2 regions of the Streptomyces sp. NBC_01089 genome follow, and region 1 is predicted to be linked to the other one. Evidence: riboswitches for the same ligand, from Rfam matches in the RefSeq annotation. Region 1 holds a riboswitch; the other holds the start of a gene.
The links. Region 1 has a riboswitch for thiamine pyrophosphate ahead of thiC (phosphomethylpyrimidine synthase ThiC). Riboswitches for the same ligand answer to the same signal wherever they lie in the genome.
Positions count from the first base shown of each region.

Region 2: it holds a riboswitch for thiamine pyrophosphate, as region 1 does, so the genes downstream of both, OG510_RS06335 (purine-cytosine permease family protein) here and thiC (phosphomethylpyrimidine synthase ThiC) in region 1, are expected to answer to the same signal.

Region 1 covers NZ_CP108660.1:4,231,951-4,236,995, forward strand. Annotated here, with positions in the region: gene OG510_RS18770 (SsgA family sporulation/cell division regulator) at 61-495, shown strand; gene OG510_RS18775 (YibE/F family protein) at 552-1,958, opposite strand; TPP riboswitch at 2,023-2,149, shown strand; gene thiC (phosphomethylpyrimidine synthase ThiC) at 2,142-3,917, shown strand; gene OG510_RS18785 (hypothetical protein) at 3,953-4,783, opposite strand; gene OG510_RS18790 (metallophosphoesterase) at 4,934-5,045, opposite strand, start outside.
Region 2 covers NZ_CP108660.1:1,422,400-1,427,444, reverse strand. Annotated here, with positions in the region: gene OG510_RS06350 (nucleobase:cation symporter-2 family protein) at 1-380, shown strand, start outside; gene OG510_RS06345 (chitosanase) at 489-1,358, opposite strand; gene OG510_RS06340 (alpha/beta fold hydrolase) at 1,592-2,293, shown strand; TPP riboswitch at 2,355-2,449, shown strand; gene OG510_RS06335 (purine-cytosine permease family protein) at 2,441-3,847, shown strand; gene OG510_RS06330 (TIGR03086 family metal-binding protein) at 3,844-4,494, opposite strand; gene OG510_RS06325 (YfcC family protein) at 4,750-5,045, shown strand, end outside.

The DNA of each region.
Region 1 (5,045 bases):
CTGGAGATACATTCCCGGCCATCTTGGGAACCAACACGGCGTCTACTGCGGGGTAGGGACATGCGCGAATCGGTCCAGGCAGAGGTCATGATGAGCTTCCTCGTCTCCGAGGAGCTCTCCTTCCGCATTCCGGTGGAGCTCTGCTACGAGGTGAGTGATCCGTACGCGGTGCGGATGACCTTCCACCTTCCCGGGGACGAGCCGGTGACCTGGACGTTCGGTCGCGAGCTGCTCCTCGACGGGATCAACGCCCCGACGGGGGACGGCGATGTGCACATCTCGCCCAGCGATCCGTCGGGTCTCGCCGATGTCCATCTGCGTCTCCAGGTCGGGGCGGACCGCGCGCTGTTCCGGGCGGGCAGCGCCCCGCTGATCGCTTTCCTGGACCGCACCGACAAGATCGTCCCGCTCGGCGAGGAGCGCAGCCTGGGCGACTTCGACGGACATCTGGAAGCGGCACTCGGCCGGATCCTCGCGGAGGAGAACGCGGGCTGAGGCCGCGAGCCGAACCGGTGCTACGCGCACGGGCTGCGGAAGGGAGACCGGACCTCTCAGTGCTTGCGGCGGCGGCCCCCGCCGCTCCGCGCGATGCCCCCTCCGGGGAGCGCCCACCCCGTCCCGCGGGCCGGGCGGCCGGCCCCGTGGTCCGCACGGTCGGCCGAGACCACGAGCGCGGCGAGCGCTGTGGTCACCGGCACCGATGCGACCAGGCCGATCGACCCCACCAGGGTCCGTACGATCTCCTCCGCGACCAGCTCGGAGTTGGCCACCGTGCCCACGCTGCTCTGCGCGATGGAGAAGAGCAGCAACAGGGGCAGCGCCGCACCCGCGTAGGCCAGAACGAGCGTGTTGACGACGGACGCGATGTGGTCGCGGCCGATCCGGATACCGGCCCGGTAGAGCCCGCGCGCCCCCATCGTGGGGTCCGCCTGGTGCAGTTCCCAGACGGCCGACGTCTGGGTGACCGTCACATCGTCCAGCACCCCGAGCGATCCGATGATGACGCTCGCCAGCAGCAGCCCGCTCATGTCGATGTGCGGATAGAGGCCATGGATCAGCCCGGTGCTGTCATCGGTGTTCCCGGTCAGGCTCGCCCAGCCGATGAAGAGGGAACCGAGCAGCCCGATCAGCATCAGTGAGACCAGCGTGCCGATGACGGCGACCGAGGTCCGCGCCGTCAGACCGTGGCAGGTGTAGAGCGCGATCAGCATGATGGCGCTCGCCCCGATCACAGCCACGACCAGCGGATTCGACCCGTGCAGGATCGCGGGCAGGATGAAGAGCGTCAGTACCGCGAAGCTGACGGCCAGCGCGACCAGCGCCATCAGCCCGCGCAGCCGGCCCACGGCGACGACCACCAGCGCGAAGATCCCGGCGAGCAGCGCCATCGGGAACTTCCGGTCCACGTCGGACACCGAGTACTGCAGATCATGGGGCGCGTCCGGGGCGTACGCCACGATCACGCCCTGCCCCTGGTGCAGTTGGCGCGGGGAATCCGGCTGGACGATCTCGGTGAAGGTGCGGCCCTTGTCCTTGCCGCTGGTCACCTCGATCTTCGCCTTCTTGCACCCGGTGTTCTGCGCGGCCTCCGTACCGGCACCGGTCCGCTGCCCCGCCGTGCCCTCACCACCGCTCGAACCCGCGCCCCCGCCGGTGCCCCCGTCCGCGCCCCCGCCGGCCGACGACTGGCCGCCCTGTACGTCCTTGCAGTTCACCGCAGCCATCGCCACTACTTCGCCCTGCTGCGTCTGCCGGTCGAACCCGACACCACTGCGGTCATGATGCGGCGCGCCACCCGGCCAGAAGACCGCAAGACCGACAACAACCGCCGCCGCGAAGGGAATCAGCACCGCTGCGATGACCTTGCGCAGATGCTGGGACACGGGCGCGGCGGGGCCGTGACCGTGCGTATGGCTGTGCCCGCCGGGGGGCGGTTCCGGGAGTGGTGTCACCGCCAGATCATCGCAAGAACGGGGAGGCCCTCTGTTCAGTCCGCGGTCCTTGGCGTTAGCGTGGGGGCACCTTTGCACACGCGGGAGCTCGGAGCACCGGGCTGAGAGGGCGCTGACCAGCAATCTGCTGAGAGCTGCGCCGACCGCCGAACCTGTTACCGGGTAATGCCGGCGTAGGGAGTAGGTCTCATGACCACAGTGGATGCACGCACGCCTGCCACCGACCAGGACGAGCGCAAGCCGGGCTGGCACAAGGGATATGTCGCGGGCCCCGAGGGCTCGCGCGCGGATCTCCGGGTGCCCGTCAGGCAGGTGCACCTCACCAATGGGCAGGACGTGACGCTGTACGACACGTCAGGCCCGTACACCGACCCCACCGTCGAGACCGATGTACGGCGCGGGCTCGCCCCGCTCCGGGAGAACTGGATCATCGGCCGCGGCGACACCGAGGAGTACGCGGGCCGCCCGGCCCGCCCCGAGGACGACGGGATCAAGCACACCTCACCGCGCGGGGGGCTCCGTAACCTCGACGCGGTCTTCCCCGGCCGCCCCCGCCAGCCCCGCAGGGGGCGTGAGGGGCGCGCGGTGAGCCAGCTCGCGTACGCCGTGCGCGGGGAGATCACCCCGGAGATGGAGTACGTCGCGATCCGGGAGAACGTCTCTCCCGAGGTCGTACGGGAGGAGATCGCCGCGGGCCGGGCGGTCCTGCCGGCCAACGTGAACCACCCGGAGATCGAGCCGATGATCATCGGGAAGCGGTTCCTGGTGAAGGTCAACGCCAACATCGGCAACTCCGCGGTCACTTCCTCCATCGAGGAGGAGGTGGACAAGATGACCTGGGCCACCAAATGGGGCGCGGACACGGTCATGGACCTGTCCACCGGGCGCAATATCCACACCACCCGCGAGTGGGTGCTGCGCAACTCCCCCGTCCCGATCGGCACGGTCCCGCTCTACCAGGCCCTGGAGAAGGTCGACGGCCAGGCCGAGGAGCTGACCTGGGAGATCTACAAGGACACCGTCATCGAGCAGGCCGAACAGGGCGTCGACTACATGACGGTGCACGCGGGGGTGCTGCTGAGGTACGTGCCGCTCACCGCGCGCCGCAAGACCGGGATCGTCTCGCGCGGCGGCTCGATCATGGCCGCCTGGTGCCTGGCGCACCACAAGGAGTCGTTCCTGTACGAGCACTTCGAAGAGCTCTCCGACATCCTGGCCTCCTACGACGTGACCTACTCACTGGGTGACGGGCTGCGGCCGGGGTCGATCGCGGACGCCAACGACGAGGCGCAGTTCGCGGAGTTGCGCACCCTCGGGGAACTCAACACGATCGCCAAACGTCATGGTGTACAGACGATGATCGAAGGTCCCGGTCACGTCCCGATGCACAAGATCAAGGAGAACATCGACCTCCAGCAGGAGATCTGCGAGGAGGCCCCCTTCTATACGCTCGGCCCGCTCACCACGGACGTGGCCCCGGCGTATGACCACATCACCTCCGGCATCGGGGCGGCGATGATCGCATGGTGGGGTACGGCCATGCTCTGCTACGTCACGCCCAAGGAACATCTGGGCCTGCCCAACCGGGACGACGTGAAGACCGGCGTGATCACGTACAAGATCGCTGCGCATGCGGCGGATCTCGCCAAGGGGCACCAGGACGCGCAGAAGTGGGACGACGCGCTCTCGGACGCACGCTTCGAGTTCCGCTGGGAGGACCAGTTCAATCTCGCTCTCGACCCCGACACGGCAAGGGAGTTCCATGACGAGACGCTGCCGGCCGAGCCGGCGAAGACCGCGCATTTCTGTTCCATGTGCGGGCCGAAGTTCTGCTCGATGAAGATCTCCCAGGACATCCGCCGTGAACACGGCGGAAGCCAGGAGGAGATCGAGTCGGGGATGGCGGCGAAGTCGAAGGAGTTCGCGGCGAGCGGCAACAGGGTGTATCTGCCGATCGCCGACTGAGCACGCCGGCTGTACCTCCACGGGTGTCCCCGGTGCTACTCCGGTGGGTGGTCGGGGCCGCCGAAGTCCGGGCTGGTGAAGTCCGGGCTGGTGAAGCTGGGGCGCTCGTGGTCCGCCGTCTCGTTCTCGTCAGGACTGGCGAAATCGGGGCGGCTGTAGCCGAGGCTCGGGATACGGCCCGCCGAGCGGTAGGGGGCGGGGGCGGCTGGGTCCACGCTCGGGTCGGCCAGTGCCGCGCTCAGGAACGGGACGATGCCCCGTTCCACCAGGGCGTGGCGCCAGGCGTCCCGGGCGCGGGCGACCTCTTCGGAGAGTTCGCCGCCCCCTTCCTCGGCCTCGGGGTGCACCTCGGTCGAGCCGTTGCGCAGCGCCGTCAGGAGGAGGCCGATCGCCGCTGCCAGGATGGCCGCGGCGGTGAGGGCCGCGAAGAACCAGCCCGCGGTGACCATGGTGTTGCCGAAGGCGGGCGCCGGATTGAGCGCCTTGAGTATGTAGCCCACCAGCAGGAAGATCACGGCGGCGGTGCCTGCCAGCACCGGAGCCAGTACGGCCAGAACGGCGGCCAGCCCCGCGCCTGTGCGCGGGCCGCCTCTGACGGGGGCGAGGACCGAGGCGTCCATCGAGTCCGGTGCGGGCGTGCGCAGTTCGGCGCGCACCTTCACGAAGTGCTCGTACTCGGCAGCCGCGGCCGCGGTGACCAGGCTGTCGGCGTCGAGCACCATGGTGCGGAGCTGCTCGCTGTTGAGCCGCTGCCCCAGGTCGGCCAGATCCGGCCGGTCGGGCGCGGTGCGCAGCGCGTCGTCGAGGAGCCGCTCGAACTCCGGGCGGTCCTCTGTCAGCAGGTGCGAAGCGCTGTTCATGTGCATCCCCCGATGCTCCGTCGGGCCGTACCACCTGCGTTCTGACGGGTAGTCGGACGTAAACGGAGGAGAGCCTGCTACGGATAACCCGATGGTAGAGCTGTTATGGCACGGGGTAACAGAGGGTTTCCGGAAATCGCCTTCGCGTGCGCTGTATCAGTCGGCCAGCGGCAGCTGCACCACGAGCAGCTTTCCGGCCATGGTCACACCGCCGTCCATGGCGACGGCGAGCCCGTCCGCGTACACATGCGGGCCTTCGATGACGGTA
Region 2 (5,045 bases), 2.8 Mb from region 1:
CGATCGCCCTCGTACCGCTGCCGGTCCTGGGTGGTGCCGGGGTCGTGCTCTTCGGCTCGGTCGCCGCCAGCGGCGTCCAGACGCTGGGCGGCGCGGCCATGGAGAAGGGTGAGAACGCCCTGATCGTCGCCGCCTCGCTCGGTATCGGCCTGATCCCGATCGCGGCGCCGAACTTCTACCACGCGTTCCCGAAGAACGTCCTGGTGGTGCTCGACTCGGGCATATCCACCGGGTGTGTGGTGGCCATCGTGCTCAACCTGGCCTTCAACCACCTGGGGCGCAGGAAGGACGCCGGAGCCCCGGAGGGCCCTGAGGAACCGGCCGCCGAGGACAACGCGACACAGCAGGCAGTCGCCAAGGCGGCCGCCGCGCTGCACTGACGGTGGCGCGTGCCCGCCCAGGGCGTGAGTGACCGAGGCATGACATACGGGGCGCGTTCCGCACCACTGGTGCAGAACGCGCCCCGCCTGTCGGCAGCGGCAGCCCGGTCAGCCGATGCTGTACGGGTCCCCGTAGACCTTCCAGTTGAGCGGTGTGTGCAGGTCGAGGTTGCCGTTCTTCAGGAAGACGCGCTGCTCGGTGTCGACCCGGCTGGTGTCGCTGTGGGCCTCCTCCTGCTGCATCGCCCAGACGCGGGCGTCGAGGAAGGCGTTGAGATACGTGGTCTCGTCGCCGCCCTGGGCCGGGGTCTTGGCCTTGGCCAGCGCCCTCTTGCGGATGGAGCCGAAGCTGGTCTTGTCGTCGCCGTCACCGTGCATGACGATGGCGTCGTAGTACGCGAACTGGCCCAGGACACCGATGCCGTCCGTCTTGCCCTGCTTGACGGCCGGGTCGAAGTACACCCGGTCGCGCTCGTCGTTCTGCGCGGTCTGGAACGCGGTGTCCTTGGCCGCGGTCTTCCAGGCGCTCTCGAAGGCCGAGCCGAGCCCCGAGTGCGAGTCACTGCCGTTGACCTTCTCCAGCGCGGGGAGGTATTTGGCGAGCGGGTTGCCCGGCTCCCGGTCGGTGTAGAGCTTCACCAGGTCCAGCATGTCGCCGGTGCCCGAGCAGAACCCGATGATGCCGGCGGTGTAGCCGCGGCCGTCTCCTATGTCCTCGATGTACTTGTACTGGGCCTTCCAGTCCAGCGAGGAGTTCTCGGCGCTGGAGACCAGCTTCATGGCGATCTCCTTCTTCGCCGGGTCGTCGAGTCCGGTCGCGGCGGCGGCCACCTGCTGAGAGCTGTGCGAACTCACCGGCTGCGCAGGGGCGTTGGCGGCGTGGGCGGTGGCCGGTACGGCTACCAGGGCCAGCCCGAGCACGGTGCGCGTGATGATCCTCTTGCTGCGTCCAGCGGTGGTGCGGTGGGGGGCTTTCACCGGTCCTCCAAGGGGGAGTTGGTGCGTCGGTGTTCTGTTAGGAAGCTTTCCTATCAGCTGCCCGGAGGGTCGTACACCCCTGAGGACAGGGGAGTTGAGCGAATCGTGTGCGATCAGGTTCGATCCGGTCAGGGGGAATAGCGGGTTTTGCCCTGATGTGACTCTAGGTGGCCAAGTCGCTTCCGTACGCGACGTGGCGTAGGGGCCGTGCCGCGCGCTGTAGCGTCTGCGGTATGGACGATCACTCAGCGGCCGACGATCACTCCGTGGTCGATGTCGGCGACGTACGGCTCGCATACCGCGCCTGGGGCGACCCCTTCGGCGCGCCTGTGGTGCTGCTGCACGGGCTCGGCGGCTCGTCCGCGACCTGGGAGGAGACCGGCCGGGCGCTCGGCGCCGAGTGGCGGGTGTACGCCCTGGACCTGCGCGGACACGGAGAGAGCGACTGGCCGGACGAGTACTCGTTCGAGCTCATGCGCGACGACGTCCTGGGGTTCCTCGACGAACTGGAACTGGAGCGCGTCGGGGTCGTCGGCCACTCCATGGGCGGTGTCGTCGCCTATCTGCTCGCCCAGGAGCACGCGGACCGGGTGGAGCGGCTCGTCCTCGAGGAGACTCCGCCGCCGTACCCCAGGGAGATGGCCGAACCCGCGAGTCCCGAAGGGCCGGTCGACTACGACTGGAACGTGGTGCCCGCCATCAGGAACGAGATCGGGCGCCCCAGCCCCGAGTGGGCCGAGCGGCTCGGCGAGATCGTCGCCCCGACGCTGATCGTCACCGGCGGCCCGGACAGCTCCATGCCGCAGGGGCGGATCCCCGACATGGCGGCGGGGATCCCCGACTCCAGGGTCATCACGATCCCGGTCGGCCACACCGTGCACGCCCTGGAGCCCGCACAGTTCTCGGCAGCGGTCAGCGACTTCTTCACCAGCTGAGCCGCGCGCGGCCGCCCACCCTCACCGCGGACGGCGTGACGCCGCGCGTTAGCCTTGCAGCGTAACGGACACGGGGTGCCCCGCCCAGGGGCTGAGATCACACCCGCCGAACCTGAACCAGTTAGTACTGGCGGAGGGATGTCGCTCATGTCATTGCCACCTGCTCCCAGCAGCACACCGGCCACCGGACCGCAGTCCGTCTTCGACGGCCGGATGCCCGCCGAGCCCGGCGACCTGCGGATCGAGGCCCGCGGGATCGCGCCGGTGCCCGGCCACCACCGCTACGGCGGCCCTGGGCGGCTGTTCACCGTGTGGTTCGCCCCGAACCTGACCATGACCGGGGTCTTCACCGGCACCGTCGGTATCGCCCTCGGCCTCGACCTGCCCACCGCGCTGGCCGCCGTGGTGCTGGGCACCCTGCTCGGCGCCGTGCCCACCGCGTACCTCGGGACCTGGGGCAGCCGCACCGGTGCGGGCCAACTGCCCCTGGCCCGGCTCGCGTTCGGCCGGTCCGTCACGGTGCCCGGCCTGCTGCAGTGGCTGTCGTCGGTGGCCTGGGACGCGCTCATCGGACTGTTCGGCGGGGACGCGCTGGCCCGGCTCTGCGGCTGGCCGTTCTGGCTCGGCGTGCTGCTGATGATGCTGGGGCAGGGGTCGCTCGGCGTACTGGGCTATGAGGCGATCCACCGGCTGCAGAAGCTGATGACCTTCGTACTCGCCGCCGCTTTCGTCGCCCTGGCCTTCAGGCTGCCGGACAGCGTCCACACCGCGGCAGGCAGCGCACACGGCGCCGACCGCGCCGGCGCGTTCATCCTGACCAGCACCATCGCGCTCAGCCTCGCGCTGTCGTGGGCTCCGTACGCCAGCGACTTCAGCCGCTATCTGCCGCAGAACACCTCCCGCCCGCGCATGTTCTGGTACACGCTCCTCGGCGTCAGCGTCTCCTTCGTGGCCGTGCAGTCGCTCGGGCTGTGGGGGGCCGCCGTCTTCACCGACCAGACCGCCCGGGGTGTCGACCGGCTGCTGGGCGGCGGTGTGCTCGGCGCGCTGGGGCTGCTGGCCGTGGCGCTGGCCGCCCTCTGCAGCAACGCCATGAACGACTACAGCGGCTCACTGGCCCTGCAGACCATCGGGCTGCGCGTTCCGCGCCCGGTCGCGGCCGCGATCGCCGCCGTACTCGGTTTCCCGCTGGTGCTGTGGATGCACGCCGCCGACACCACCGCGCGCTTCCAGAACGTCCTGCTCTTCGTCGGCTACTGGATCCCCGGCTTCGTCGCCGTCGTCGCTGTCGACTGGTTCGCCCGGGGCCGCAGGGGCGAACCGGTCGACCCGACCACGGAGAGCGTCCGTACGCGGTCCGGCCGGCCCGCCCTGGTGGCGTTCTGCGCCGCGTTCGCCGCGGCGGTGCCGTTCATGAACACCGGCCTCTACACCGGCCCGGTGGCTTCCGCACTGCACGGCGCCGACCTCGCCTATTACGTGGCCTTCCTGACCGCGCTCGTCGTCTACGCACCCCTCAGGCTGCGCCGCCACCGGACCCCGCACAGCACCTAAGGCTTCCAGTCCGGGCTGCGCCCGCTGAGTCCGATCACCCGGTCGACGAAGGGGGCGTCCCGCGCGACCTCGACGGCCGGGCCGAAGGCCGGAGCGCGTGTCGGGCTGTCCGGCTGCCCGAGCAGCGCGTACGAGACACCCAGGCTCGCCGGGTCCGGGGCGTACCGCTGCCCGGTCGCGCGGGCCAGATCCCAGCCGTGCACCACCAGCTCGTTGAGCGCGATCCGTCCGGCGACCACCGCGGGCAGGGTGAAACCGCCCGCTCTCGTCTCGCCCTCCCAGGCGCCGGGGGAGTGCCAGGCCGCGATCAGGTCCGCCAGCTGCCGGGGCAGCGCCGTGCGCCAGTCCGCGGCCAGCTCGGGGTTGGGTACGGTGCCCGGCGCGGTGTCGGTGTGCGGCCCGAACTCCTTCTTCGCCGCGGCGCAGAACGCCACCGTCAGTCCGGAGACATGGGCGAGCAGGTCCCGGACCGCGAAGTCCGGGCAGGGCGTGGGGTCACCCAGCTGCCCGTCCCCGACGGCGTCGGCGAGCCCGGCCATGTGCCGGGCCGGTGGTTCCAGATCGGGCAGACCGCCGTCCTGGTTCCTGTGCGCGCCCGTGTTGGCTGCGCCCGTGTCCGTTGCGTCTGTGTCCGTTTCGATGTCCATACCCTTGAGACCGGATCCGGTACGAGAACTCATCGGTCGGCCGGCCGCCCGCCGTGGCAACATGCGGCCCCGCGCTCCCTGTGGTCCCGTTGGCGCAGAATCCTCCGGAGCGAACAGGGGCTGCACGATGGAGCTGGGACCCAGGACCGACGCCTCCCCGGCCGGGCGCACCGCGTCAGCCGTCGTGCCGTACGCGCGGGCGAGCGGGCCCGTCACCCGCTCGGCCGCACCGGGTCCGAGCCATGGGGCCGCCGCGTGAGCACCGTCCGGACCCGGCAGGCCCAGGACGGGAAGCCACCGGGAAAACGCGGCTTCGTCTTCCCGAGCGCCCTCACCGTCCTGGCCGTCGTCACCATCGCCGTCTGGGCCCTGGCCTTCCTCATCCCACCGGGCGAATACCGCAGGAACAAGTCGGGGGCGCCCATCCAGGGCACCTACCACCGGGTCGCGTCCGACCGGGGAATCGTCCACCGGCTCAACGATCTCTTCCTCTCCCCGGTCAACGGCCTCTACGGCGTCCAGGACGCGAAGACCGGCCAGGTCGGCCCCGG